2 regions of the Micromonospora sp. NPDC049204 genome follow, and region 1 is predicted to be linked to the other one. Evidence: riboswitches for the same ligand, from Rfam matches in the RefSeq annotation. Region 1 holds a riboswitch; the other holds the start of a gene.
The links. Region 1 has a riboswitch for thiamine pyrophosphate ahead of AB0A90_RS09760 (ECF transporter S component). Riboswitches for the same ligand answer to the same signal wherever they lie in the genome.

Region 1 (14,076 bases):
GGCGAGCGGCCCGAACTCGGCGTACGCCGACGGGCTCTGCCCCCGGCCCACGGCGAGCGTGGGCAGCCACTTCGCGTAGAAGGCACCGGCTCGGGCGCCGGCGCGCGCCTTGCGGCCCAGGCCCGCGTCCGGGTCGATGATGTCGCCGGCCACCGACAGGTGGGCGTCGACCGCCTCCCGCGCGATCAGCAGGTGCATGATCTCCGTGGAGCCCTCGAAGATCCGGTTGATGCGCAGGTCGCGGAGCACCTGCTCGACGTTGGCCGGGCGTTCGCCGCGGGCGGCCAGCGAGTCGGCCGTCTCGTAGCCGCGCCCGCCCCGGATCTGGACCAGTTCGTCGGCGATCTTCCAGGCCATCTCGCTGGCGTACAGCTTGACCAGCGCGGCCTCGATTCGGATGTCGTTGCGGTCGTCGTCGGCGAGCAGACAGCACAGGTCGAGCATGGTCTCCATGCCGTAGGTGGTGGCGGCGATGAAGGAGAGCTTCTGCGCGACCGCCTCGTGCTCGCCCACCGGACGGCCCCACTGGACCCGGTCGGCGGCCCAGCCCCGGGCCACGTTCAGCGCCCACTTGCCGGCGCCCACACACATCGCCGGGAGCGACAGGCGGCCGGTGTTCAGCGTGGTCAGGGCGATCTTCAGCCCCTTGCCCTCGCCGCCGATCACGTTCTCGGCGGGCACGAACACGTCGTGGAACCGGGTGAGGCTGTTTTCCAGGCCGCGCAGACCGATGAACTCGTTGCGCCGCTCGACGGTGATGCCGGCGCTGTCCCCGTCCACCACGAACGCGGTGATCCCACCCCGCCGCCCCTCGGTGGCCGGCACCCGGGCCATCACCACCAGCAGCGTGGCCACGATGCCGTTGGTGGCCCAGAGCTTCACCCCGTTGAGCCGGTAGCCGGTGCCGTCCTCGGTCGGCTCGGCGACGGTGGCCAGCCGGGCCGGGTCGGAGCCGACGTCCGGTTCGGTGAGCAGGAACGCGGACACCTCGCCGGCGGCGAGCCGGGGCAGGAAGCGCTGCTTCTGCTCGGCGGTGCCGAACATCTTCAGCGGCTGCGGCACCCCGATCGACTGGTGCGCGGAGAGCAGCGCGCCGATGGCCGGGCTGACCGAGCCGGCCAGCATCAGCGCCCGGCAGTAGTGCAGGTTGCTCAGCCCGAGCCCGCCGTACGTCCGGTCGATCTTCATGCCGAACGCGCCGAGGTCGGCCAGGCCGTGGAAGACCGAGTCCGGAATGGACGCGTCGCGTTCGATGGCCGCCCCGTCCACCTCGGTGGTCAGGAAGGCGCGGAACCGTCCGAGGAACTCCTCGGCACGGGCCACGTCGTCCGGGTCGGACCGGGGCCATGGGTCGATCAGGTCGAGCCGGAAGCGGCCGAGGAACAACTCCTTGCCGAAGCTGGGCCGGTCCCAGGAGGACTCGCGAGCGGCCTCGGCGACCCGCCGGGCCTCCTTCTCCGAGACCTGCCCGGCCTCCGCGGGCAGCGGTGCGGCGGCTCCGGCGGTCTGCGGGGTGGTGTCGGAATCCGGGCCGTCCGGTGCTGGTCGGCCGTCCTGTGTCGTGGTCACGGCTGCCCCCTCGAACCTCGGTGCGGCTGCTCGACGTGTGCGACTACCGTCACGTTACCCCCGGGTGTTACCCAGGGGTAGCGCTCGGTGGAGAACTGCTCGATCAGCGGCCGGCGACCTCGTCCGGGTCGTCGTCGTCGTCGTCGATGTCGTCCTCACCCCAGCTGCGGCGGGCGAACGGCAGGGCGGCCCAGAACGTCAGGAACCAGAGCCCGGTCAGCGCGCTGAGCACGAAGGCGATCGGCCGGTCCAGCACGAAGTCGGTGATCAGTAGCACCGCGCTGACCATCGCGATCAGCATGAAGGCGAGACCGCCGGTGGCCATCCGGTGCGCGAAGCGCACCAACTCCGGCTTGCGCCCCTGCCGGAACAGGGCCCGGTGGAACGCCACCGGCGAGATGATCATCGCGGTCGCGGCGGCCGCGGCGAGCAGCGCGACGATGTAGACGTCCCGCTGGAACTCCGTGGTCTCGGTGAACCCGTTGCTGAACGGCAGGGTGAGCAGGAAGGCGAAGAGGATCTGCACGCCCGTCTGTGCGACCCGCAACTCCTGCAACAGGTCGGCGAAATTCCGCTGCCAACGCTGCTTCTCGGTCTCCTTGGACACGCGCTACCTCCGCTGCGACGCTACTGCCGGCGGTCCCGGCCGCCGGCAGCAACGCCAATGCCCCACCCGGGTGAGCGCGAAACAGGTTCACGACATTCGCTGTTCACCTTCTGGACGCACGTCGGTTATCAGTACGGCCTCAGGACCCGCGTCGGATCCGACCGGCGTACCGGGCCTCCAGCTCGGTGTTGTGCGCGTCGCCGTCCGGGATGTTCGCCGACAGGTAGACCGGCGGCCGCTCCCCCGCCGCCAGCAGCCGGGCCACCACCTCCACGGTCACCTGCTGGGCGAGCAGCGCCGCGGTGATCGAGGAGACCGCGCCGACCGCCCCGCCGCCGGGCAGCGGCAGCGTCGCGTCACCGTACGGAGCGCCGTTGTCGAGCACGACGTCGGCGAGGTCGGCCAGCTTGCGCCCGGACGGGTGGCGGGAGGTCATCCGGCCCGAGTGCTGCGCGGAGGTGATCGCCACCAGGCCGTGACCGCGTTCCTTGACGAGCGTGGCGAACTCCACCATCGCGCCGTTGACCCCGGAGTTCGAGGCGAGCACGAAGACGTCGGTGGGCCGGACCGGCGCCAACTCGTAGAGCCGGTGCGCGACCGCCGGGTCCCGTTCCAGCAGCGGGCCGAGCCGCTCCGCCGGTTCGCCGCCGAGCAGCACCAGGTCGCGCAGCGCGATCCGGTTGGTCGGCACCAGACCGCCCGCCCGGCCGGCGATCTCCATGGCGAGAGCCTCGGAGTGCCCGGTGCCGAACGCGTGCACCACCCCGTCGGCGCGGACGGCGTCGGCGATCAGGTCGGCGGCCCGCCCCACCGCCAGCCGCTGGCTGGCGGCCACCCGGCCGATCGTCTCGGTCACCACGGCCAGGTAGGCCTCGGCACTCACCGTCATGCGTCCTCCGTCGTCCGGTGTCGGTCCAGCCAGCGCACCGCGAAGTCGACAGCCGCCCGCTGACTCATCAGCCTGCCGGTCCCGGTGCCGACCGGTCCGGTGCGAACCGCCCCGGTGGCCTCCAGGTCCGTGCCCAGCGCGTCGAAGTCGTCCGCGTCGAGCCGTACGTCCTGCCACCACATCCACTCCCGACCACCGTCGCCGGTCCGCACCGCGGCGCCGACCCGCTCGCGCGGCGAACCGGGGCAGCGGTACTCGGCCAGATGCAGCGAGGTGCTCACGGAGTGGTCCACGCCGAGCAGCAGGACGTCGGCGTCCAGGTCATAGAGCCGGGCGAGGGGAGAACCCTCGCCGAGCATGTCGGCCAGGCCGTGCCCGGCCACCACCTGCTCGGCGGCCGGCCCGAGCGCGGCGAACGACACGTGCGGATGCGAGCTGCGCAGGGCGCCGGGCCAGCCGCGAACCGTCTCTGCGAGCACGCCCATGAACCGGCTCGGCGTGACCGCCGGGTCGAAGCCCGGCATCTCGGCGCGGATCAGCGGCCACCAGTCCGCCGGCACCGGTGGATTGCGCCACCCCGCGGGGTCACTGTTGTCCGGCGTGTGGGTGGGCACCACGATCGTGCCGTCCGGGCCGAGCGCGTCGCGCAGGGCGAGCACCACCGCGTGCGGGCCGCCGCTGACGAACCCCAGCGGACGTAGCGCGGCGTGCACCAGCAGCGTCGCCCCGGGGCGTACGCCCAGCAGGCGCAGTTGCGCGGCGATCGAGCGTCGGGTGCCCGGCCCGCTGGCGTTCGTGGTCACGGCGCCCCTCCCTGGCTGGCCCACAGGCTCAGGCCGTTCCGCCGGCCCGAGCCAGGATCGCCTCGGCGAGCGGACCCGGCGCGGTGTCCGGAATCCAGTGACTCACACCTGGCAACCGCACGAAGCGGTACGTTCCGGTGACGTTCGCGGCGCACGCCTCGGCGGCGGTCTGGCCAATGGCGACGTCCCGGTCACTCCAGACGTAGGTGGTGGGTACCGCGACCGGGCCGACACCGGCCAGGTCGGCGCGGGACATCGCCCGGTACCAGTTCAGCGCGGCGGTCAGCGCCCCCGGCTCGCGCATCGGGGCAACGTAGCGGTCCACCCGGGGCGCGTCACCCACCCCGCCGAGCATCTTGCGCAGCGCGGTCGCGTGCCACGCCAGCAGCACCTTCTCCGCCGTGCCCGGCTTACGGAACAACGTGATGTACGACGAGCGGGCCTTCTGCTGGCCGTCGTTGCTCAGGGCGTACGCCATGGCGGCCGGATGCGGCACGGACACCGCGGTCAGGGTGCGGACCCGGTCGGGGTGCCCGGCGGCGACCGCCCAGGCCACGATCGCGCCCCAGTCGTGGCCGACCAGGTGCACGGCGTCCAGCCCCAGGGCGTCGAGCACCGCCACCACGTCGGCGACGAGTTCGGGGATCCGGTAGTCGGCCACCGCCGTCGGCCGCGCACCGGGCGAGTAACCGCGCTGGTCCAGCGCGTACGTGCGCAGCCCGGCCGCGTGCAGCGCGGGCACCACGTCGTCCCATTCACCGCTGTGCTGGGGGAAGCCGTGCAGCAGCAGGACGGGTACGCCGTCCGACGGACCGCCGGCGGTTACCTCGAACGTGAGACCTCGCGCGTCAACCCGCATGATCGTCAGCCTACCCAGCCGCGGTACGGCCGGCTGAACGCCGAGATGGGCGGATGCCCTGCTGGGCCGGCCCCCCTGGTCAGTGTTAGCGTCGACGAGACAACTTCACATCCGACAGGGGAGCGCACAGCGCTGAGAGTGCGGGCATGCCCGCAGACCCTCGAACCTGATCTGGGTAATGCCAGCGCAGGGAGTTCGGTCGACCTCCAGCCGCGCCGCCGTCCGGTGCCACCGGACGCGCGGCGTGCGTCTTCTCCTGGTTCGATTTACTGAACTGGGAGCACCAGCATGGACAACACCACCAACCGTTGGCGGACCATCGACATCGTGGTCGCCTCGGTGATCGCGGTCGCCTTCGGCGTCATCTTCTGGGCCTGGGGCCTGGTCTGGAGCGCCACCGAGGGTGCGTTCGCGTTCTTCCCGCCGGCGCAGACGCTGCTCTACGGCGTGTGGCTGATGCCGGCCGTGATCGGCGGCCTGGTCATCCGCAAGCCCGGTGCCGCGCTCTACTGCGAGACGGTGGCCGCGGTCCTGTCCGCGCTGCTGGGCAGCCAGTGGGCCGGCACGGTGATCCCGCAGGGCATCGTGCAGGGCATCGGCGCCGAGTTGGCGTTCGCCGCCTTCCGGTACCGGTCGTTCCGGCTGCCGACCGCGATGCTGGCCGGCGCGCTGACCGGCCTCAGCGCCGCGCTGTTCGACTTCTTCGTCTGGAACGACGCCTACGCGCTTGCCGACTACCGAATCCCGTACGCGCTGCTCACCATCGTCAGCGCCACCGTGATCGCTGGTGCTGGCGGCTGGCTGCTGACGAAGGCCCTGGCCAACACCGGCGTCCTGGACCGCTTCCCGGCGGGCCGAGACCGAGCCCTGATCTGACCCCGCCCCGTTGATCAAGAGGTTTGCGTCAGCGGAAGGCGATTTCCTGACGCAAACCTCTTGATCAACGGCGGATGGGCGGGGGACGCGCGGCCCGGAGGGGGTGGATTGGTGGGCGGGGTACTGCTGCGGGGGTTCGGGTGGCGGCACGCTGGGCGGCGCGCCTGGGCGGTGCGCGGGGTCGACCTGCGAATTGAGGCCGGGGAGCGGGTTCTGCTGCTCGGGCCCTCCGGGGCCGGTAAGAGCACCCTGCTCAGCGCGTTGGCAGGGCTGCTGCCCGAGGACTCCGGCGAGCAGGAGGGCACCGTCGAGATCGACGGGCTCGACCCGCGCAAGGGGCGGGAACGCGTCGGCATCGTCTTCCAGGACCCGGAAACCCAACTGGTGATGGCGCGCTGCGGCGACGACGTCGCGTTCGGTCTGGAGAACCGCGGGGTACCGACCGACGAGATCTGGCCCCGGGTGGACGAGGCGCTACACCGCGTCGGCTTCCCGTACCCCCGGGACCGCCCCACCGCCGCGCTCTCCGGCGGCGAGCAGCAACGCCTCGCCCTGGCCGGCGCGCTGGCGCTGCGTCCCGAGCTGCTGCTGCTCGACGAGCCGACCGCCAACCTCGATCCGGCCGGGGCCGACCTGGTCCGCCAGGCGGTGGCCGGCGCGCTGCACGCCGACACCACGCTGATCCTGGTCGAGCACCGGGTCGCCGAGGCGCTGCCGCTCGTCGACCGGGTGGTCGTCCTGGAGCCAGGCGGCGGGGTCCGCGCGGACGGCACCCCCGAGGCCGTCTTCGCCGCCCACGGCGCCGCCCTGGCCGCCGAGGGGGTCTGGGTGCCCGGTCACCCCATCGCGCCCCGGCCGGCCACCGCCGCGCCGGGGGACCTGTTGCTCACCGCCGACCGGCTCGGCCTGCCGCCCCGGCTGGGCTCCACCGACCTGGGGGTACGCGCCGGCGAGGCACTCGCCGTACGCGGACCCAACGGCGCCGGTAAGTCCACCCTGGCACTGCTGCTCGGCGGGTTGCTCCGGCCGGGCGCCGGACGGGTCACCGCATCCGTCGAGCTGGCCGGCGCGGACCACCGCACTCCCCCACACCGCTGGCGGGCCCCCGCACTGGTCCGCCGGATCGGGTCGGTCTTCCAGGACCCGGAGCACCAGTTCGTCACCAGCACCGTCTTCGACGAGCTGGCGCTCGGCCCACGCCGGACCGGTCAGCCCGAGGCGGCCGTCAACGAGACCGTCAGCGGGCTGCTGGAACGGCTGCGACTGGTCCGGCTCGCCGCCGCCAACCCGTACACCCTCTCCGGTGGTGAGGCGCGGCGGCTGAGTGTGGCGACCGCCCTGGCCACCGCGCCCCGCCTGCTGATCTGCGACGAACCCACCTTCGGTCAGGACCGGCGGACCTGGCGGGAACTGGTCGACCTCTTCGCCGACCTGCGCGACGCCGGGCACGGCCTGGTCGCGGTCACCCACGACGCGGACTTCGTGGCCGCGCTCGCCGACCGAACCATCACCCTGCGACGCTCCTCGGACGACGACCGATGATCAGCATCGAGTCGGTCGCCACACCCGGTGCGCCGTTGGCCCGCCGCAACCCGGTGGCGAAGGTCGCCGCCGCGCTGGTCTTCTCGTTCACCCTGCTCGCCACCCTGGACCCACTGGCCCCGGCGATCGCCATCGCGCTCGAACTCGCCGTGCTGCCGCTGTTCGGCATCGGCTACCGGGTGCTGGCCCGGCGGGCCTGGCCGCTGCTCCTCAGCGCCGCCGGCATCCTGGTCACCCTTGTGCTCTTCGCCGCCGACCGGTCCGGTCGGGTCCTGCTGGACGCCGGACCGGTGCTGGTGAGCACCGGCGTGCTGCTCACGGCGCTCGGGCTGGTGCTGCGCATCTTCGCGGTGGCCCTGCCCGGTGTGATCGTCTTCGCGACCACCGACCCCACCGACCTGGCCGACGCGTTGGTCCAGAACGCGAAGGCGCCGGCCCGGTTCGCCATCGGGGCACTGGCCGCGTTTCGCCTGGTCCCGCTGCTCGGTCAGGAGTGGCAGATGATCAGCATGGCCCGACGCGCGCGCGGGGTCGACGCGGGACGCAACCCGCTCGCGAAGCTACGACTGTTCGCCTCCACCGCGTTCGCGCTGCTGGTCGGGGCGATCCGCCGGGGCACCCGCCTCGCCGTCGCGATGGACGCCCGGGGCTTCGACGCCGGCACTCCCCGGACCGCGGCCCGCCGCCAACGCTTCACCCGCGCCGACGCGCTCCTCATCGTCGGGGCCGCCGTGCTGGCCGGTGCCGCCCTCACGACAAGCGTCCTGGTCGGCACCTTCCGTCCCCTGATCAGCTGAGCCCGTCCCGGGTCACCCGCACGCCCGCCGCCCGCGCGGGCCCGCCGTGCGCGGGCAAGATCTGCACAACATCAGGGATGTAGTGGCCTCGTTGGCGCAGGAGGCCACTACATCCCTGATGTTGCTGTCAGCACCCGGCGCCCCGCCCGACGGGGCGGGGGCGGATCGGTCAGCTGCGGCGGAAGGCGTAGCGGCGGGTCTGGCCGGCCTGTTGGCTGCGTCCGCCGCCCGAGCGGTTGCCGCCGCCCTGCGGCGGACCGGCCGTCGGTGCCGCCGGTCGCCCGGCCGCCGGTGGCAGATCGTCCACCGCCGGAGCGTCGACCGCCGCCGGCACGTCGAACGCTGCCGGCACGTCGACCGGCGCCGGCACGTGGACCGGCAGCGTCAACGCGTCCGAGACGGCCGCCGCCGGCAGCGCCGGCCCGACCAGCACCGCCGGCCCGACCAGTGCCGCCGGTAGCGCCGGCTCGACCAGTGCTGCCGGCTCGACCGGCAGTGCCGGCTCGGTCGGTTCGACGGCGAGGTCGAGGCGGGTGGGTGGGAGCGGGCCGTGCTCGGCCGCCGGGTCGATGCCGAGCGGCGTCGCGCCGGGGGTACGGGACTTCTTCGGATTGCGCCTGGCAGGCATCCGGGCCTCCTTCGGTGCCGACCGGCTCGGCCGGTCCCGCGTTCCGGCGGTCGGTCGGATCGGCTGGTGACCGCCGCGGCGCGACGGTCGAACGGGAGAGACTGCTCACCGGGGTCGGGCAGGGCCAGCGCCGCCGAAGTGCGGGTGGGATGCGGGACGCCCGGGAGCGCACGGACCGCGACGCGGGGCGGCGGGCCGGCTCGGAGAAGGGGCGTCAGTAGCGCATGCCCGCACACTATCGCCGGTCGTCCGTCGGCGCAGCCGATTTTCCTGGCACCATCGGCGGCATGCTTATCGCGTTCTCGGTAACCCCGCTCGGAGTCGGTGAGTCTGTCGGTGACCTGGTCGCCGAGGCGGTACGGGTGGTCCGCGACTCGGGTCTGCCCAATCGCACCGACGCCATGTTCACCACGATCGAGGGTGAGTGGGACGAGGTGATGGCGGTCGTCAAGCGGGCGGTCGACGTGGTGGCCGCACAGGCGCCTCGGGTGAGCGTGGTGCTCAAGGCCGACATCCGCCCGGGGGTGACGGACGCGCTCACCGCGAAGGTCGCGCATGTGGAGGATCGCCTGGCCCGGGAAAGCTGAGCATCATTTGCCGATAACCGGCTGTCGAGACGACTCACCCACGTTTTGCCGCACCGCGATACCGTCCTAGCACGTAAGTCCGACGGCGAGAGGTGGCGGCACGAATGGCTGAGCAGGCGACGGCGCAGATCGGTGTGACCGGGTTGGCGGTGATGGGCCGTAACCTGGCCCGCAACCTGGCCCGCAACGGCTTCACGGTGGCGGTGCACAACCGGTCGCCGGAACGCACCCGCAGCCTGGTTGCCGAGCACGGTGACGAGGGCACGTTCGTGCCCGGCGAGACGATGGCCGATTTCGTGGCGTCGCTGGAGCGGCCCCGCGCGGTGATCGTGATGGTCAAGGCGGGTGCGCCCACCGACGCGGTGATCGACGAGTTGGTGCCGCTGCTGGAGGAGGGCGACATCATCGTCGACTGCGGCAACGCCCACTTCGCCGACACCCGCCGCCGGGAGGAGGCGCTGCGCGCACAGGGGCTGCACTTCAGTGGCACCGGCGTCTCCGGTGGCGAGGAGGGCGCGCTGCTCGGGCCGAGCATCATGCCCGGCGGCTCCACGGAGTCGTACGCCAAGCTCGGGCCGATGTTCGAGAAGATCGCTGCCCAGGTGGACGGCGTGTCGTGCTGCACCCATGTCGGGCCGGACGGTGCCGGGCACTTCGTCAAGATGGTGCACAACGGCATCGAGTACGCCGACATGCAGCTCATCGCCGAGGCGTACGACCTGCTTCGGGCCGGTCTGGGCGCGAAGCCGGCGGAGATCGCGGAGATCTTCCGCGACTGGAACGGCGGCGAGTTGGAGTCGTTCCTCATCGAGATCACCGCCGATGTGCTCGCGCACACCGACGCGGCGACGGGCCGCCCGTTCGTCGACATCGTGCAGGACCGGGCCGAGCAGAAGGGCACCGGCCGGTGGACCGTGCAGAGCGCCCTGGACCTGGGCATTCCGATCACCGGGATCGCCGAGGCGACCTTCGCCCGTTCGCTCTCCGGGCACGTCGACCAGCGGGAGGCGGCGCGGCGGGCGTTCCCGGACGCGGGTGAGCAGTGGCAGGTCACCGACCGGGACGCGTTCGTCGAGGATGTCCGCCGGGCGTTGCTCGCTTCCAAGATCGTCGCGTACGCGCAGGGCTTCGACCACATCCGCGCCGGCAGCCAGGAGTTCAACTGGGATATCGACCTGGGCGGCACGGCCACGATCTGGCGGGGCGGCTGCATCATCCGGGCCCGCTTCCTGAACCGGATCCGCGAGGCGTACGACGAGAAGCCGGAGCTGCCGACGCTGCTGGTCGCGCCGTACTTCGCCGAGGCTGTCGCCGCTGGCGTGCCGAGTTGGCGGCGGGTCGTGGCCGACGCGACCCGGGCCGGTGTGCCGACGCCGGCGTTCTCCTCGTCGTTGGCGTATTTCGACGCGCTGCGCGCCGAGCGCCTGCCGGCCGCGTTGATCCAGGGTCTGCGGGACAATTTCGGCGCGCACACCTACCAGCGGGTGGACCGCGAGGGCTCGTTCCACACCACGTGGGCGGGCGACCGCGCCGAGTCCCCGGCGTAGTCGGCGCGGCGCCCCGCGGCGCCGTGATCGCACCAAATCCATGATGTAGTGGCCTTCCGACGTCGGGAGGCCACTACATCCGTGTTCGGGCGAGATCATGGGGCAGGGCGGTGCGCGATCACGGGGGCGCGGCGGAGCACGCCTCCCGCCCGGCGACGGTCAGCTGATGGTGGCGTGCATCTCCCAGACGAGGATCTCGGCCGGTTCGTCGGCGGTGACCCGCCGGCCGCCGGTCCTGGTGAGCCGGGCCGCGTCGCCGGAGCCGAGCGGGCCGCTGCCCTCCAGCGTCACCGTGCCGTCGGGCACGTACAGGTGCACGTAGGGCGCGTCCGGGATGGTGACCTCGTCGCCGGGAGTGAGACGGGCCGCGTGCAGGGTCGCGTACCGGTTACGGATCCGGATCGCGGACGCACCGTCGTAGCGGTCCATTCCGGAGGCGATCGGCACCAGGCCACCGCGCAGGAGTTCGTCCTCGATCTCCAGTTGCTCGTAGCCGGGGTCGACGCCCGCTTCGTCGGGGAGCACCCACATCTGCACGAAGTGGACCGGGTCGGTGTGCGGTGTCTGGTTGTCGAGTCGCCAGGCGTCGTTCTTCTCCGAGTGCAGGATGCCGGTGCCGGCGCTCATCCGCTGGGCCAGGCCCGGGTAGATCACCCCGGAGTGACCGGTGGAGTCCTGGTGCACCAGGGAGCCACGCAACACCCAGGTAATGATCTCCATGTCCTGGTGCGGGTGGGTCTCGAAGCCGGCCCCTGGGCGCACCACGTCGTCGTTGTTGACGAGCAGCAGACCGTGGTGTGTGTTGGCCGGGTCGTAGTGCCGGGAGAACGAGAACGAGTGCTTGGAGTCCAGCCAGGAGATCCGGGTGGCGAAGCGGTCGTCGGCGCGACGCACCTCGACCGACGGCGCGGGAGCGGTCACCAGGCACGCCGCGCGGTGTCGGGGGCCGTGGGCGCCCAGGTCAGGGCCGGCTCGCCGGTGGCCAGTTCGGCGATCTCACCGGTTAACAGTTGCGGTGCGTGACCGAACTCGGCGCAGTGCTGCTCGGCGATCTCGGCACAGATGTCGGCCACCTGCGCACACATCGGCTCACCCAGATCCGCGGCGTTCAACGCCATGATCATCTTGTATCGGAGATCCCGCACAGCCACCCCCACCGCCGTCGACCCGCCACCTTCGGACCCTACCCGGGCCCCATTCCGCGGCACCCCGAAACGACCGACCCGAGGGGGTGGGACGAGACGGCGCCGCCCGCACCGGAGTGCGGGCGGCGCCGGGGACGGGCGGGGTTGGTCAGAAGAAGCGACGCCGCTTGGCCTTCTGGGGACGCATGAGGTCCGCGCCCTTGGTGAGCAACCGGGTCATCCCGGAGGGACCACGCCGGGCCTCCAGGGTGTGGCTGAGCCGGCGGGCACCGGCAGCCGCGAGGGGCACCGCTACCGCCATCACCGCCCACTGGGCAATGCGCTTCTGGATCATGTGGGTTCACCTCCGTCAGTGGCTTCTGACGACTGTGATACCCAGAGTGACGGGAGAGTAAGCGCGTCGGCTCAGATCACCGGGGCGACCGGGTTGGGCAGCGCCCCGCCGAAGCGGCGGTCCCGCTGCGCGTACAACTCGCACGCGTACCAGAGGTGGCGGCGGTCGAAGTCGGGCCAGAGCGTGTCCAGGAAGACCAACTCCGCGTACGCGGACTGCCAGAGCATGAAGTTGGAGATCCGCTCCTCCCCCGAGGGGCGCAGGAACAGGTCCACCTCCGGGATCTCCGGGTGGTAGAGGTACTTCGCCACGGTCTTCTCGTTGACCTTGGCCGGATCCAGTCGCCCGGCCGCCACGTCGCGGGCGATCGCGGCAGCGGCGTCGCCGATCTCGGCCTGCCCGCCGTAGTTGACGCAGAACTGCAGGGTCAACGTCGCGTTGTCCCGGGACATCTCCTCGGCCGTCTGCAACTCGGAGATGACGCTCTTCCACAACCGGCCGGCCCGGCCCGACCAAACCACCCGGACGCCGAGGTCGACCAACTGGTCACGGCGACGACGGATCACGTCCCGGTTGAACCCCATCAGGAACCGGACCTCGTCGGGCGAGCGCCGCCAGTTCTCGGTGGAGAAGGCGTACGCCGACAGGTACGGGATGCCCATCTCGATCGCGCCCTCGATGGTGTCGAAGAGGCTGTGCTCCCCGGCCTCGTGGCCCTTGGTGCGGGCCAGCCCCCGATCCTTGGCCCAGCGACCGTTGCCGTCCATCACCACCGCCACGTGCTTCGGCACCGCCTCGGTCGGCAGCGCCGGCGGTCGGGCGCCGGATGGGTGCGGTGTCGGCGGCGTCGGCTCGCGCCGGCCGGCCTTCTTCGATCGGATCACTCGGTCACTCCCTGCTCGTGCCGTCCGCCCCGGCCTCGACGTCGCCACGTGGCCGGAGCACCACGACCCCGGCGCCGTCCGGCGGCGAGGACGTGCCGGTCGCCGAGGGACCCCGGTCGACCAGCGGCAGCGAGCGTAGCGCGCGCTCCAGGTGCCATTGCAGGTGAGCCGCGACCAGCCCACTGCACTCCCGGCGTACGCCGGAGTCGGTGGCGTCGGCGAGCACCCAGTCACCGGTGGTCAGCGCGGACATCAGATCGATGGTGGCCGGCGCGGGGTGGGCCGCGCCGGGTGGCCGACAATCCGGGCAGACCGCACCCCCGGCCGGCACGGAGAAGGCCCGGTGCCGCCCTGGGGTGCCGCAGACCGCGCAGGCGATCAGCGCCGGTGCCCAGCCGGCGAGGGCCATCCCCCGCAGCAGGTACGCGTCGAGCACCAGGGTGGTGGCGTGCTCGCCCCGGGACAGCGCCTTCAGCGCGCCCACGGTGAGCTGGAAGAGCCGCAGCGACGGCTCCCGCTCGACCGGGGTCAGCCGCTCGGCGGTCTCGGCGATCGCGCTGGCCGCCGTGTAACGGGGATAGTCCCCGAGGAACCGCTTGCCGTACAGGTCGATGCCCTCGACCTGGCTGACGGTGTGCAGCGAGCTGCCGAGGTTGCCCTTCGGGTCACCGGCGAGCTGGAGGTCGACGTGGCCGAACGGCTCCAGCCGGGCACCGAACTTGCTGGTGGTGCGGCGGATCCCCCGGGCCACCGCGCGCAGCCGGCCGTGCCGACGGGTGAGCAGGGTGATGATCCGATCGGACTCGCCGAGCTTCTGCACACGCAGCACCACCGCGTCGTCGCGGTAGAGCTGTCGGCGATACCCGGCCATCGGGCCATTCTCCCTCGGGGTGCGAAATCAGGGTTGGTTCGGGGTGGATGCGCGGACGAACCCCGATGCGCCAGGCTCGTCGCCGCCCGTAGCGTGCTGGTCATGGCAATGCACCCCACCACCAGCGCCGTCCGTCGC
Region 2 (14,076 bases), on a different contig from region 1:
ACCGTGCAGGCCGACGCGTTCTGCCAGGCGATGGTGCGCAGCCTGGTGGGGGCGATGCTGGTGGCCGGGGACGGTCGCCGCCCGGTCGAGTGGCCGGGCAGTCTGCTCACCCGTCAGGACCGCTCCAGCGAGGTGACTGTGGCTCCCGCGCGTGGGCTGACCCTGGTCGCCGTCGGCTACCCCGCCGATCCGTCCGAGTACGCCCGCCAGGCCGACCTCACCCGCCGACTGCGGGTCCCGGTCGAGGGCTGACCGCCGAGGGGTGGCGGGCCTCACTCCCCGGGCAGCTCGCCGTCGGCGCTGCCGGCGGTGGATTCCGGTGTCGGCTGGGCGGCGGTGCCACCGTCGGCCCGCTGTTGCAGGACGCCCCGGCTGAGGTGCAGCTCGATCATGTCGAACAGGATCTCGCGGACCGTGGTGTCGCCCGCCTTGATCGCTGCACCGTCCGCGCGGACGACAAGCGCGTACGCCAGGTAGTGGCCGCGTACCTGCCAGCCGACCCGGGCGGGGGCGCTGGTCAGCACGTCGGTGCCGTCGCCGTCGCCGGCGGTGAGGCCACGGAACCGGCCCTTCCGCTCGTCGAGGAGAGGGCGGATCCGGTCCCGGGCCCGTTCCGCGCTGACCTTGTCGGTGAGGTTGAAGAGCCCGGCGGTGACCAGGTGGTCGCCGTCGGGCGTCCGCAGTGTGGCCCGGACGACCTGGTTGCAGCCGAGGAGGGCCAGCAGGTCGGCGACCTCACCGGTGGCGGCGACGGCGCAGCTTCCGCTGGACTGCGTCTTGAGCACCTGGTAACTCGGCTGGCCGTCGGTGAGTGTCAGCTCCTTGCCGGGGAAGAGTTCCTTGGCGGTGAGCGGGGCCTGGTCGGATTCCCGGGAGTCGAGTGCCGGTCGTTCCGGTCCGGCGGTTGCCGGGACGTAGTTCGGCTGATTCGTCGGGTTGGCCGCCGGTTCCCCGTCGCGCTCGTCGAGCAGCGCGGCGGCGCCGAGGCCGCAGAGTGCGAGCAGCACCAGGACGGCCGCACCGCCGATCAGCACCTGCCACAGCCGGCCATTCCCGCGCCCGGCTCCGGGCTGCGCGGCGGTGGCGGAGGTGTAGACCTGGCTGCGGGGCTCCTCGGGCGCGACGTGGGCACGGGTCGGCGCCGGCTGCGTCGACGGCAGTGCGAGCTGGTTCGCGCGGGGGAGCGACGGAGTGGGGAAGCGGGACGGAGAGGGCCCGGCCGGCGGGGGCGGACCGGCGCCGAACACCGACAGGTCGGACCCGGGCTCCGGGTACTCCTCGAAAGCGTCCTCATCGGACTCGTACCGATACACCATGTCGCCCAGAGTAGGAGCGATTGTCCCTTTAGGGGGTAATATCGGGTAAATGTGTGCGTGGGTCGCGTCATGGCCGGCCCGGACCGGTGCGAGAATTGCCGGCGTGACCGGCGACCACTACTTCAGCGCTCAGCCCGCCAGCGACGCTCCGCCGCGCGAGGTCGAGTTCTCCGTCGCCGACCGCGACTACCGGCTCGCCTCGGCCGGCGGCGTCTTCTCCGCCAGCCGCCTCGACCCGGGCACCGCCGTACTCCTGCGCAAGGCCGAACTGCCCGCGGCCGACACCGCCGGCGACCTGCTCGACCTCGGCTGCGGTTTCGGCCCGATCGCGTGCGTGCTGGCCGACCTGGCACCGGCGAGCACGGTCTGGGCTGTCGACGTCAACGCCCGCGCCCGCGAGCTGACCGCCGCCAACGCGGCCCGGATCGGAGCCGCCGACCGGGTCCGGGTCCACGCCCCGGACGACGTGCCGGCGGACACCCGGTTCGCCCAGATCTGGTCCAACCCACCCATTCGGATCGGCAAGGACGAGCTGCACGAGCTGCTGCTGCGTTGGCTGCCCCGACTCGCACCGGACGGCGTCGGCTGGCTGGTCGTCGCCCGTCACCTCGGTGGCGACTCGCTGCAACGCTGGCTCACCGAGCAGAGCTGGCAGGTCGAGCGGTACGCCAGCCAGAAGGGCTTCCGGGTGCTGCGGCTCACCCGGTAATTGGATGTCCCTGCCGCCCTCGCTGGGGCAGGATCCCGGCGTGGGATACGTGGATGTGGCAGCGGTCGGGCACGTTCTGCCCGACGGTCGGGAACTCTTCGCCGACGTGTCGTTCCGGGTGGGTGAGGGCAGCAAGGTCGCCCTGGTCGGGCCGAACGGCGCGGGGAAGACGACCCTGTTGCGGATGGTCGCCGGTGACCTGCCGGTGCGCAGCGGCGCCGTCGCGCGGGCCGGTGGCCTGGGCGTGATGCGGCAGTTCATCGGCATGATCGGCGACGAGTCGACGCTCGCCGACCTGGCATTGTCCCTGGCCCCGCCGTCGTTGCGCGACGCCGGCCGCCGACTCGCCGAGACCGAGGCGGCCATGCGGGCGGCCGAGGCCCACGGCAAGTTCAGCAACGCCGCGGGCAAGGCCCAGTTGGCGTACGCCGGCGCGCTCGGCGCCTGGGGCGAGGCCGGCGGGTACGACGCCGAGGTGCTCTTCGACACCGTCGCGACGATCGTGCTCGGCCAGCCCTGGGACGCCGTCCGGGACCGACCGGTGCGCACCCTCTCCGGGGGCCAGCAGAAGCGGTTCGCGTTGGAGCTGCTGCTGCGCGGCCCGGACGAGGTCCTGCTGCTCGACGAACCGGACAACTTCCTCGACGTACCCGGCAAACGCTGGCTGGAGGCGCGACTGCGCGAGTCGACGAAGTCGGTGCTCTACGTCTCGCACGACCGCGAGCTGCTGGCTCAGAGCGCCGATCGGGTGGTGGCCGTCGAGGGTGGCAGCGCCTGGGTGCACCCGAGCGGCTTCGCGAGCTGGTACGAGGCTCGGGTGGCTCGACACGCCCGCCTCGACGAGCTGCGTCGACGCTGGGACGAGGAGCACCAGAAGCTGCGCGAGCTGATGCTGATGTACAAGCAGAAGGCCGCGTACAACGACGGGTTGGCTTCGCGCTACCAGGCCGCGCAGACCCGGCTGCGCAAGTTCGAGGAGGCCGGGCCGCCGCCCGTACCCCCGAAGGACCAGGACATCCGGATGCGGCTGAGCGGCGGGCGGACCGGCAAGCGCGCGGTCGTCTGCGAGCAGCTGGAGCTCGACGGCCTGACCTTCCCCTTCGACCTGGAGATCTGGTACGGCGACCGGCTGGCGGTGCTCGGTGCCAACGGCACCGGCAAGTCGCACTTCCTGCGGCTGCTGGCCCGGGGCGGCACCGACCCCGACCCGGCCAACGGGCCGGTCGACGGGGCGGGCGCGCTCGCGCCGGTGGCACACGACGGTACGGCCCGCCTGGGCGCCCGGGTCCGCCCCGGGCACTTCTCCCAGACCCACGACCGACCGGAGCTGATGTCGAAGACGCTCGTCGAGATCCTCTGGCGGGGCGACGAGCACCGCACCGGGATGGATCGGCAGGCGGCGATGGGGGTGCTCAGCCGCTACGAGTTGGCCGCCCAGGGCGACCAGCGCTTCGGCACGCTCTCCGGTGGTCAACAGGCCCGGTTCCTGGTGCTGCTGCTGGAACTGTCCGGAGCGACGCTGCTGCTGCTCGACGAGCCCACCGACAACCTCGACCTGGCCAGCGCGGAGGCCCTCGAAGCAGGCCTGAACGCGTTCGAGGGGACGGTGATCGCGGTCACCCACGACCGCTGGTTCACCCGCTCCTTCGACAGGTTCGTGCTGTTCCGAGGCGACAGCGAGGTGGTGGAGACCCCGGAGCCGGTCTGGGACGTGGGCTGAGCGGTCCGTGGGTCCGCCGCGGCCGACCGGCATAGGGTGGATCACGTGACTGACATGACCTATCGCCGGCTGGGCGACTCCGGGCTCGTGGTGTCCGTGGTCGGCATCGGCTGCAACAACTTCGGCCGCAAGCTCGACCTCGACGGCACCCGCGCGGTGGTGGACGCCGCCCTGGACGCCGGGATCACCCTGTTCGACACCGCCGACATCTACGGTGAGCCGCAGGGCAGTTCCGAGGAGTTGCTCGGGCAGGCGCTCAAGGGCCGCCGGGACGACGTGGTGGTGGCCACCAAGTTCGGCATGGACATGAACGGCCTGAACGGGCCGGACTTCGGCGCCCGGGGTGCCCGGCGCTACATCGCCCGTGCCGTCGAGGCGTCGCTGCGCCGGCTCGGCACCGACCACATCGACCTCTACCAGATGCACGAGCCCGACCCGGGCACCCCGATCGACGAGACCCTCGCCGCCCTGGACGACCTGGTCCGCGACGGCAAGGTGCGCTACCTGGGCAACTCCAACTTCGCCGGCTGGCAGATCGCCGACGCGGACTGGGTGGCCTCGTCCAACGGCCGGTCCCGCTTCATCAGCGCGCAGAACCACTACAGCCTGCTGGAGCGCTCGGTCGAGACCGAGATCATCCCGGCCTGTGAGCGGTTCGGCCTCGGCATGCTGCCGTTCTTCCCGCTCGCCAACGGGCTGCTCACCGGCAAGTACAAGCGCTCGGGTCAGCCGCCGGCCGGCAGCCGGCTCTCCGGCGGAGGCCGGTACGCGGAGCGGCTCGCCGCGGCCGACTGGGACACCATCGAGGCGATCGAGGCGTACGCGGCCGAGCGGGGTGTGAGCATGCTCCAGGTGGCGATCGGTGGGCTGGCCGCCCAGCCGGCGGTGACCTCGGTGATCGCCGGTGCCACCACGCCGGAGCAGGTACGCGCCAACGCCGCCGCCGGCACCTGGGAGCCCAGCGACGAGGACCTGGCGGCACTGCGCGCCATCCTCTGAGCCTCCTCCTGATCAGACGCAACCGGGCCGGGCCGCTCGTCGCGGCCCGGCCCGGTTGGTGAAACGCCTGTCGGTCAGTCGCTCGGCGTGTCGGTGCGGCGGCGGCCGAACAGCATGGCCACCCCCATCGCGCCGGCGACGAGGACCAGGCCGGCCGCCGCGTACAGCCACCAGCCGGCACCCGCCCCGCCGCCGCCGTCAGTCGGCTCGTTGACCGCCACCGGCTTGGGCGCCGGCGGAGACTGCGCGGCACGGGCCTGCACCGTCGCGGTGGCCTTGGCCGGCAGGGGAGCCGGCGAGTTCACCGTCACCTTCCACGTGCCGGCGCTGAGCACCTTTCCGCTGCTGTAGAAGCCCTGCCCCTCGGGCTGCGGCTCCAACTGCACCGGGCCGACCTTCTGCCCGTCCGGGCCGGTGGCGGTGAGCACCAACCGCACCACCCGGTCCAGCCGTCGGCCATCGGCGTAGGTGGCCTGGATGGTGACTCCCTCGGCCCCGTCGCCGGCCACCGTCAGCTTGAGTGTGTCGGCCCGGGCGGCCGCCGGGGCAGCGGACAACAGGGTCAGGGCCAGCCCGGCGAACACGGCGGCCAGCACCTTGCGGATAACCGTCACGGACATCTCCTCGACTACGAATGAGGGAGGCCCCTCCCCGACGCCGAAGCGTCGGGGAGGGGCCTCGTCGGATCAGAGCTGGCGACCGGGTGCCAACCGGGTGGCATCGCCACCGAGCCGCCCGGTGCCCTTGACCGGTTCGCCGTCGTTCGCCTTGACGCCGGCCTTGCTGGCCGCGCCGCCGAGACGAACGATCATCGCGTCGGTGTCCCGCACCAGGACATCCCTGACCTCCGCCTCAGCCACCAGGGTGGCGTCGGCGGCGAGCGTGCGGAACGCGGTCAACTGCTTGATCGCCTTGTTGTCGTTGCCGGCAGCCTCGGCCTGACGGGCCGCGTCGAGCTTCGCCGTCAACTGCTTGTGCGCCTTGGCCGAGAGCCGACCCGTCGCCTTGAACCGGTCCAGCAGGTTCTGCATGTCCCGGAACGAGGTGGTGACGAAGAAACGGACCGCCGAGGTGGTCTCGTTGCCCGCCTTGTCGGTCGCGGTCACCGTCAGCTCGTGCAGGCCGAGCGGCAGCTCGTACATGGCCTGCAGGGTGCCGCTGGTGTACGCCTGACCGTCCAACGTGCCGACCACCGCGGCGATGCCCGAGGTCGGGTCGACAGCCTGCCAGGACACCCGTACGTCCTGGCTGTCTCCGTAGAGCTGGCCGTCGGCGATCCCGGACACCAGCAGCGTCGGCTTGGTGCCGTCGATGCGCACCACCGCCGACTTGAGCGTCTCGACGTTGCCGGCCTTGTCGGTCGAACGGAACAGCAGCTCGTGCTGCCCGTCACCGGTCACCTCGACCGGCGTCGTGTACGGCGTCCACGCGCCACCGTCCAGCGACCACTCCACCGTCTTCACGCCGGAACCGGCGTCGGTCGAGGTCAGCACGACGGGGATCGTCCCGTCGTGCCAGCCGGCGTCGTTCGCCGGAGCGAACGTCGCCGAGGTCACCGGCGCGGTGGCGTCGATCTTGGCGGAGACCGTCTTCGTCTCCTCCACGTTGCCGGCCTTGTCGGTCGAGCGGAACCGAAGCTCGTGCTCGCCGTCGCCGGTGATGGCCACCGGTGCGGTGTACGCCGTCCAGGTGGTGGCCCCGTCCAGCTGGTACTCGGTGGTGGCGAGACCGCTACCGCCGGCCTCGTCGGCACCGGTGAGCGTGACCGTCACCGGCCCGGTGTACCACCCGTCGGTCGGGGTGCCGGAAACCGCAGCCGTCGTGACCGGAGCGGTCTCGTCGGCCACCTTCGTGCTGAGCCGGAAGTAGTCGAACGAGGCGGTCTTCGACGCCGTCTGGTTGGCGCCGAGGGTGAACAGACCGACCTTCGGGGTGGCCCCCACCGCGCTGTTGGTCAGTGCCTCCAACGCGGTCCAGGTCGTCCCGTCCGCCGAGTACGACGCGGTGAACGTGTTGCCCGTGCGGGCCAGCCGCAGGTGCCACACGGCCGAGGTGAGGCTTGTCGCCTCCGGCTGCGGGGTCTGCACCACCCCGGCGATCTCGCTGCGGAACTCGATCCGCCGCGTCACCGCCTGGCCGGCCTGGTTGTCCGCGATGAAGTCGAACTTGACGTAGTTGTCGTCGTCCGCCTGCACGAGCAGACCGGCCTGCTGGTACTGCTCGTTCAGCAGGCTGCCGTCGACCTTCGTCTCCAGGGTCCAGTCGCCGGTCGGCGCGGTCTGGAGGATGAAGTTCTTCGGCCCGGTGTTGTCGGTGCCGTAGATGTCACCGTTGGGCACGTCGATCCGCAGCGCGCCTCCGGAGACCCGGTAACCAGCGGGGTCTTCCCGCGTGACGGCGTCCCACCGGCACTTGTCCAGCGAGCTGCCGGTGAACTCGTCCGACGGCTCGACCGGGCCGGCCGGAGCGTCCGGCGTGACCACGAACGAGTCGAAGGCCGCGTCCACAACAGGTGCCTCGGTGCCACCGTTGAGGGCGAAGACCCCGATCCGCGGGTTGGTGATGCCGGCGAGCGCGGCCGAACGGCCAACCGGGGTGAAGGTCTGCCCGTCGCCCGAGGCGGACGCGGTCAGGTTCGTCCCGTCGCTGGTGATCCGCAGGTACACGGTGTCACCCGCCGGTGCGTTGGTGGCGTCGGCGGCCTCGTTGCGCGGCGTGGCGGCCGTCTCCCGGATGAACTCCACCCGGCGGCTGCCGTTGTACAGCAGGTCCACCTTGGCGTAGTTGTCGTCGTCGCCGTACACCAGCAGGCCGGCCTGCTGGTAGTTGGCCGTGACCGGCAGGGTGACCTTGGTGGTCATCTCCCAGGCGCCGGTCGGAGCCGCCTGGAGCACCAGGTTGGTGGCGTCGTTGCGAGCCCCGTAGAGGTCACCCACCCCGGTGGGCAGCCGCAGCGCGCCCCCACTGAGCGAGTAGAGCTGGTTCTCCCGAACCACGCTGGTCCAGCGGGCCTTGTCGAGGCTGTTGCCGTTGAAGTCGTCCGAACGCGCCCCGAAGCAGGACGTGTCCGGAGCGTCCACCCGCACCGGCACCGTGGCGTACGCCTTGGCGCCCTTGCTGTCGGTCACCGTGAGGGTGGCCGTGAAGGTGCCCGGGTTGGTGTAGGTGTGGCTGGCGTCCAGGGTGGTCGCCGAGCCGCCGTCACCGAAGTCCCAGGCGTACGTCAACGGGGTGTTGCCCTCGGCGTCGGTGGCCGTGCCGTCGAAGGCGACGGTGACCGGCGCGGTGCCGGTGGCCGGGGTGGCCGTGGCACTGACCGCAGGCGGCGCGTTCTCGGTGACACCGCGGCCGACGAAGTCCATCCAGTTGACGTTGAACAGCGAACCCGTTCCGCCGTTCGGGTCGCGGGCCACGAAGTACAGCGAACCGCTCGCGGCACCGGTGACCGGCGCGCTCACGTCCGTGTACGTCTGCCACGCTCCGGTCGACGGCACGACGGCCGTGGCGACCACCGGTCCGTCAACCGCACCGGCGCGGACCTCGATCCGACCGCCAGCGGCGGCCGAGGCGGCCCGGAACCGGATCTCGGTGATGTTGGTCAGGTCCGCCGGAGCGACCGACCACCAGTCACCGTCCTCGATGAACGCGATGCTCTGGCCGCCACCCGCGGTGTCGGCCCCGGCCTCCCGCTGCACGCCGGCGTCTCCGCCGCCGGTGCTCACCGGCGTCCGCCCGGTGGCGGTGAAGTACTCGGCCTGCTTCTGCTTGGGCTGCAGGATCTCGATCTGCCGACCGGTGAGCGCACCGGCGCCGCCGGCACCACCTTCGTCGGTGTAGGTGGCCTCGAAGACCGCGAAGACGTTCGCCTCGGCGCCGTGCCCGGAGGCGAGCGACGTCTGGACGGTGCCGGTGCAGCCGGTGTGCTGCTCCAGCGGGTGGGCGTGCTCGTCGTGACCGAGCAGCACCTGGAGGTTCACCTTGGCGCAGTCGATCTGCCCGTCCTCGGGGTCGGTCACCTTGATCGTGTACTTGACCTGGTCACCCCAGTTGAAGAAACCACCGTCCGGCGGGAACTCGATGGTGACCGTCGGTGCGGTGTTGCCCACGGTGACCGGCACGTTGGCCACCGCGGTACGGCCCTTCGGGTTGGTCACGGTGAGCTGGGCGGTGTAGTTGCCCGCCGTCGCGTAGGTGTGCGTCGGGTTCGCCTCGGTGGAGGTCTGCCCGTCGCCGAAGGCCCAGGCGTAGGTGAGCGCCCCACCGTCCGGGTCCCGGGAGCCGGCGCTGGAGAACGTGACGGTCAACGGCGCCGGACCCGAGGTGGGGTTGGCGGACGCCGCCGCGATCGGCGCGCGGTCACCGGCGGTGTAGTCGATCCGGTAGATGCCGGAGTTGTCGTTGTTGCCGCCGAAGCCGCTGCCCCACTCGATCAGGTACAACGCGCCGTCCGGGCCGAACTCGAAGTCCATCGGCCGGATCATGCTCATGCCGGTCAGCAACTGGTTGATGTCCACCAAGGACTTGCCGTCGGCGGTCACCTGCATCGTGTACATCTTGTTCTGGTTCCACTCGCCGAGCAGCGCCTTGCCGTCGTAGTAGGCCGGCCACTTGCGGGTGGAGTTGAGGTTGGGGTCGTACCGGTAGGCCGGGCCGCCCATCGGCGCGCCACCGCCACCGATCTCCGGGTACCGCGCGTCACCGGCGTAGCCGTAGTCGACGGTGGCCGGGACGACCGGTGGGAGGTTGGTCAGGCCGGTGTTGTTCGGCGAGTTGTTCACCGGCGCCGCGCAGTCGAACTTGTCGCCGCTCGGACCGGACGGGAACGTGTAGTCGTTGTAGGCCTCGTTCGTCCCCGTGCAGTACGGCCAGCCGTAGTTGCCGGGGGTGACGATGTTCCACTCGACCAGACCGCGGGGGCCACGGGTCGGGTTGTTCGCGTTGGCGTCCGGTCCGTAGTCACCGACGTAGAGCGTGTCGGTCTTCGGGTCGGTGCCGATCCGGAACGGGTTGCGGAAGCCCATCGCGTAGATCTCGGGACGGGTCTTCTCGGTGCCCGGTGCGAAGAGGTTGCCCGTCGGAACGGTGTACGTCCCGTCGTCCTCCGGGTGGATCCGGATCACCTTGCCGCGCAGGTCGTTGGTGTTCGCCGACGTGCGCTGCGAGTCGTAGTCCTGGCGGCCCGGTCGCTCGTCGAGCGGCGAGTACGCGTTCGACTCGAACGGGTTGGTGTTGTCACCGGTGGCCAGGTAGAGGTTGCCGGCGCTGTCGAAGGTCATGCTGCCGCCCGCGTGGCAGCAGGTGTTGCGCTGCGTGTCGACCCGCAGCACCTGCTTCTCGCTCGCCAGGTCGATGGTGTCGCCGGTCACCGTGAACCGGGACAGCAGGTTGCGGGTGACGTTGTCGTTCGGGGCGTAGTAGAGGTACACCCACTTGTTGGTGGCGAAGTCCGGGTCGAGCCGGATGCCGATCAGGCCGTCCTCGTTGCCGGTGAAGACGTCCAGGTCGACGGCGGTGACGGTGTTGCCGGTGTCCGGCTTGATGATCTGCACCCGGCCGTCGCGCTCGATGTAGAAGACCCGCCCGTCGGGGGCGATGTCCAGCTCCATCGGGTTGCTGGTGTTGCTGTCCAGGGCGATCTTCTCGAAGTTCGAGGTCTTCGTGGCGCCGCAGTCGGCGTCCTCGACACCGGCCGCGGTGCGGATGCCGCCGAGCAGGTGGGACAGGAACTCGGGCTCGGCGAACGACTCCCGGGTGTGTCCGCCACCGGTGTACCAGGAGCGACCGCCGTCGAAGTCCTGACACCAGGAGGTCGGGTGGTCGGCGCCCATCGCGCCCGCGCCCGGGGTGTAGCTCTTCTCGTCCAGGCTGGCCAGCACGTGCACGTCCGGCCGCGGGTTGGTCTGGAAGTTGTACCACTCGTCGAACCGGGACCAGCGGTCCGGCAGTTCGGCCGTGGACGGGTGGGCGTGGTCCTCCACCTTGACCGTGGCCTGCTGGTTCTGCGGGTGGTTGGCGAAGTACGCGCCGACCAGGTCGCCGTACCAGGCCCAGCTGTACTCGGTGTCCGAGGCGGCGTGGATGCCGACGTAACCGCCGCCGGCCTTCATGTAGCGCTCGAACGCCGCCTGCTGCTCGGCGTTGAGGACGTCACCGGTGGTGGAGAGCCAGATCACGGCCTTGTACTTCGCGAGGTTGGCGTCGCTGAACGCGGCACCGTCCTCGGAGGCGTCCACGGTGAAGCCGTTGGTGGCGCCGAGCTGTTGGATGGCGGCGACACCGGTGGGGATGGAGTCGTGCCGGAAGCCGGCGGTCTTGGAGAAGACCAGGACCGAGAAGGGATCGTCGGCGGCCTTCTGGGGCGCCTTGGGCGCCACCTGGGTGACCGGGGTTCCGGCCGCTGCCTCCCGTGGGGGGACCTGTGCGGCGGCCGGCGCGGCCTGCGCGGGCGTGCCGAACAGGCTCGTCGAGGCGAGAGCAAGGGAGATGAGGGTTGCGGTGATTGGTACGCGGGCACGACGAGAACGGGACACGCCGCCTCCTGTGTCGTAGTGACGGAGATCGCGGGAGTCGGCACGCCGAAGGCCGTCCCTGATGGAGCCGGTGGTCACACCGTGCCAAGGTGCCCCCACCGACATTTTGTCGAATCGCTAAACAAATTAATTCGACTGGCTCGATGTCCGGCAAGATGCCGGCGGGTAACGGTTCTGCAACGGCAGGCGACATTCCGAACAGGACCGCATGAACCGCCACACAGATCTAGCTCGATTCGGTGCGTTCCGGCCCACCGGCCGCCGCCGAACCTCGCCTTGGCAGACCGACGGATCTGTCGTACGGTGACACGCAAGTAACCCACGGGAGCCCGGTGTACCGGGCTGAGAGGGGGGCTGACAGCCCCCGACCGTCGAACCTGATCCGGATAATGCCGGCGCAGGGAGGAGAGTTGCCGTGCCGTCCCTGGGGCGACTGCATCTGATCACCGACACCCGACCCGGTCGGGACCCGCTCACCGTGGTCCGGGCCGCCCTCACGGTGGCCCGCGCCGACCTGGTCGTGCAGGTCCGGGTCGAGGACTCCGCCACCGACCGCGAGGCGTACGAGTTGGCCCGGCGGGTGCTGGCGCTCTGCCTGTCGTACGAGGCGATTTGCCTGGTCAACGACCGGCTGCACGTGGCGCTGGCGGTGGGCGCGGCCGGCGGACACATCGGAGCGGACGACCTCCCGGTGGCCGCCGCCCGTCGGGTGCTCGGCCCCACCGGTGTGCTGGGAGCCACTGCCCGCGCGCCGGAGACGGCAACCGAGGCCGTCGCGGCGGGCGCCACCTACCTGGGTGTCGGCCCGTGCCACCCCACCAGCACCAAGTCCGGCCTGCCGGACCCGATCGGGCCGGCCGGGGTCCGCGCCGTGGCCGACGCCGTCGACGTGCCGGTCATCGCGATCGGTGGCGTGACCGCCGCGCGGGTGCCGGAGCTGCGGGCCGCCGGGGCGTACGGGGTGGCCGTGGTCGGTGCGGTGTCCGCCGCCGCCGACCCGGCGCGGGCGACCGCCACGCTGATCGAGGCCCTGACGTGCTGACCGGCCGGTTCCCGTCGGCGCCGTCGATCGACCGGACCCGGCCGGATGTGGCGGTGGTTGGGGCGGGGCCGATCGGGCTGGCGATCGCCTGGCGCTGCGCCGCCCGTGGGCTACGGGTGGTGGTGCACGATCCGGCACCCGGCTCGGGGGCGTCGGCGGTGGCCGCCGGCATGCTCGCGCCGGTCGCCGAGGCGTACTTCGGTGAGCGGCAACTGACCGAGCTGCTGCTGGCGTCCGCCGCCCGCTGGCCCACCTTCACCGAGGAGTTGGCCGAGGCGACAGGCGCCGACATCGGCTACCGCACCGAGGGCACCCTGCTGGTCGGGTTGACCGGCGACGACCTGGCCGAGGCGCGCCGGCTGTGGGCGTACCAGCAGGGGTTGGGCCTGCCGGTGACCCCACTGCGCCCCAGCGAGCTGCGCGACCGCGAACCGGCGCTCGCCCCCCGGGTGCGCGGCGGCGCGCTCGCGCCCACCGACCACCAGGTCGACCCCCGGCTGCTGGTGCCGGCGCTGCGCACGGCCGCGCAGCGGGCCGGCGCGGCGCTGGTGCCGCACGGAGTTCGACACCTGTCCGACGTGGACGCGGGCGTCACGGTTGTCGCCGCCGGCTGCGGGTCCGCCGCACTCACCGGCCTGCCCGTGCGGCAGGTGAAGGGCCAGATCCTCCGGCTCCGCGCGCCCGGCGGCGTCGCGCCGGGCTTCCGGCACGTGATCCGGGGGTACGCCGACGGCGAGCACGTCTACCTGGTGCCCCGCGCCGACGGTGAGGTCGTGCTCGGCGCGACGGTCGAGGAACGGTCGGACACCACGGTCACCGCCGGCGCCGTGCAGCGGCTGCTCCGCGCCGGGGTGGACCTGCTGCCCGAACTGGCCGAGTACGACCTGGTCGAGGCGGTCGCCGGGCTGCGCCCAGGTACCCCGGACAACGCGCCGATCCTCGGGCCCCTGCCCGGCCGGCCGGACGTGCTGGCCGCCACCGGTCACCACCGGCACGGCATCGTGCTCACCCCGATCACCGCCGACCTGATCGCGGACCTGGCGCTCACCGGCGTACCCGATCCGCTGCTCGCGCCCTTCCGGCCGGACCGGTTCGCCGGCGCGGCGGCGGACGGCGGACCCGAACCGACGATGAAGGGGGACCTGTGGAGTTGACGGTGAACGGGGCCGGACGAAGCGTCCCGGCTGAGATGTCCGTGGCTGACCTGGTCGGTGTCGTCGCCCCGCAACCCCGGGGGGTGGCCGTCGCGGTGAACGGCGAGGTGGTGCCCCGGGCAGGCTGGGCGACCACGGCGCTGCGCGACGGCGACCGCGTCGAGGTGCTCACCGCGGCGCAGGGCGGGTGACGGGCGTGTCGTTCGAGCTGGGTGGGGAGACGTTCACCTCACGGCTGATCCTCGGCACCGGTGGTGCCGCCAACCTGCACGTGCTGGAGCAGGCCATCCGGGCGTCCGGCACCGAGCTGGTCACCCTGGCCCTGCGCCGGGTGGACACTGCCCCGGGCACCGCTGGCGGGCTGCTGGACCTGCTGGACCGCTGCGGGGTACGGCTGCTGCCCAACACCGCCGGCTGTTATACGGCGACCGAGGCGGTGAAGGTGGCCCGGCTGGCCCGGGACGCGTTCGACACCGACTGGGTGAAGCTGGAGGTGATCGGCGACGAGCGGACGCTGCTGCCCGACGGGATCGAGTTGCTCCGCGCCGCCGAGGAACTGGTCGCCGACGGCTTCACCGTGCTGCCGTACACGAGCGACGACCCGGT

Region 2: it holds a riboswitch for thiamine pyrophosphate, as region 1 does, so the genes downstream of both, thiE (thiamine phosphate synthase) here and AB0A90_RS09760 (ECF transporter S component) in region 1, are expected to answer to the same signal.

The regions. Positions count from the first base shown of each region.
Region 1 covers NZ_JBEZDC010000004.1:127,543-141,618, reverse strand. Annotated here, with positions in the region: gene AB0A90_RS09785 (acyl-CoA dehydrogenase family protein) at 1-1,569, opposite strand, end outside; gene AB0A90_RS09780 (DUF6328 family protein) at 1,673-2,176, opposite strand; gene AB0A90_RS09775 (SIS domain-containing protein) at 2,316-3,065, opposite strand; gene AB0A90_RS09770 (AAC(3) family N-acetyltransferase) at 3,062-3,868, opposite strand; gene AB0A90_RS09765 (alpha/beta fold hydrolase) at 3,897-4,727, opposite strand; TPP riboswitch at 4,834-4,938, shown strand; gene AB0A90_RS09760 (ECF transporter S component) at 5,016-5,603, shown strand; gene AB0A90_RS09755 (ABC transporter ATP-binding protein) at 5,715-7,145, shown strand; gene AB0A90_RS09750 (energy-coupling factor transporter transmembrane component T) at 7,142-7,942, shown strand; gene AB0A90_RS09745 (hypothetical protein) at 8,112-8,570, opposite strand; gene AB0A90_RS09740 (MTH1187 family thiamine-binding protein) at 8,858-9,157, shown strand; gene gndA (NADP-dependent phosphogluconate dehydrogenase) at 9,262-10,704, shown strand; gene AB0A90_RS09730 (pirin family protein) at 10,864-11,625, opposite strand; gene AB0A90_RS09725 (thioredoxin reductase) at 11,622-11,822, opposite strand; gene AB0A90_RS09720 (hypothetical protein) at 11,998-12,183, opposite strand; gene AB0A90_RS09715 (isoprenyl transferase) at 12,255-13,067, opposite strand; gene recO (DNA repair protein RecO) at 13,072-13,938, opposite strand; gene AB0A90_RS09705 (DUF4097 family beta strand repeat-containing protein) at 14,041-14,076, shown strand, end outside.
Region 2 covers NZ_JBEZDC010000017.1:61,346-75,421, reverse strand. Annotated here, with positions in the region: gene truA (tRNA pseudouridine(38-40) synthase TruA) at 1-252, shown strand, start outside; gene AB0A90_RS27355 (hypothetical protein) at 273-1,316, opposite strand; gene AB0A90_RS27350 (methyltransferase) at 1,420-2,025, shown strand; gene AB0A90_RS27345 (ATP-binding cassette domain-containing protein) at 2,066-3,745, shown strand; gene AB0A90_RS27340 (aldo/keto reductase) at 3,800-4,744, shown strand; gene AB0A90_RS27335 (hypothetical protein) at 4,819-5,364, opposite strand; gene AB0A90_RS27330 (ThuA domain-containing protein) at 5,431-11,274, opposite strand; TPP riboswitch at 11,586-11,695, shown strand; gene thiE (thiamine phosphate synthase) at 11,690-12,316, shown strand; gene thiO (glycine oxidase ThiO) at 12,313-13,470, shown strand; gene thiS (sulfur carrier protein ThiS) at 13,461-13,661, shown strand; gene AB0A90_RS27310 (thiazole synthase) at 13,658-14,076, shown strand, end outside.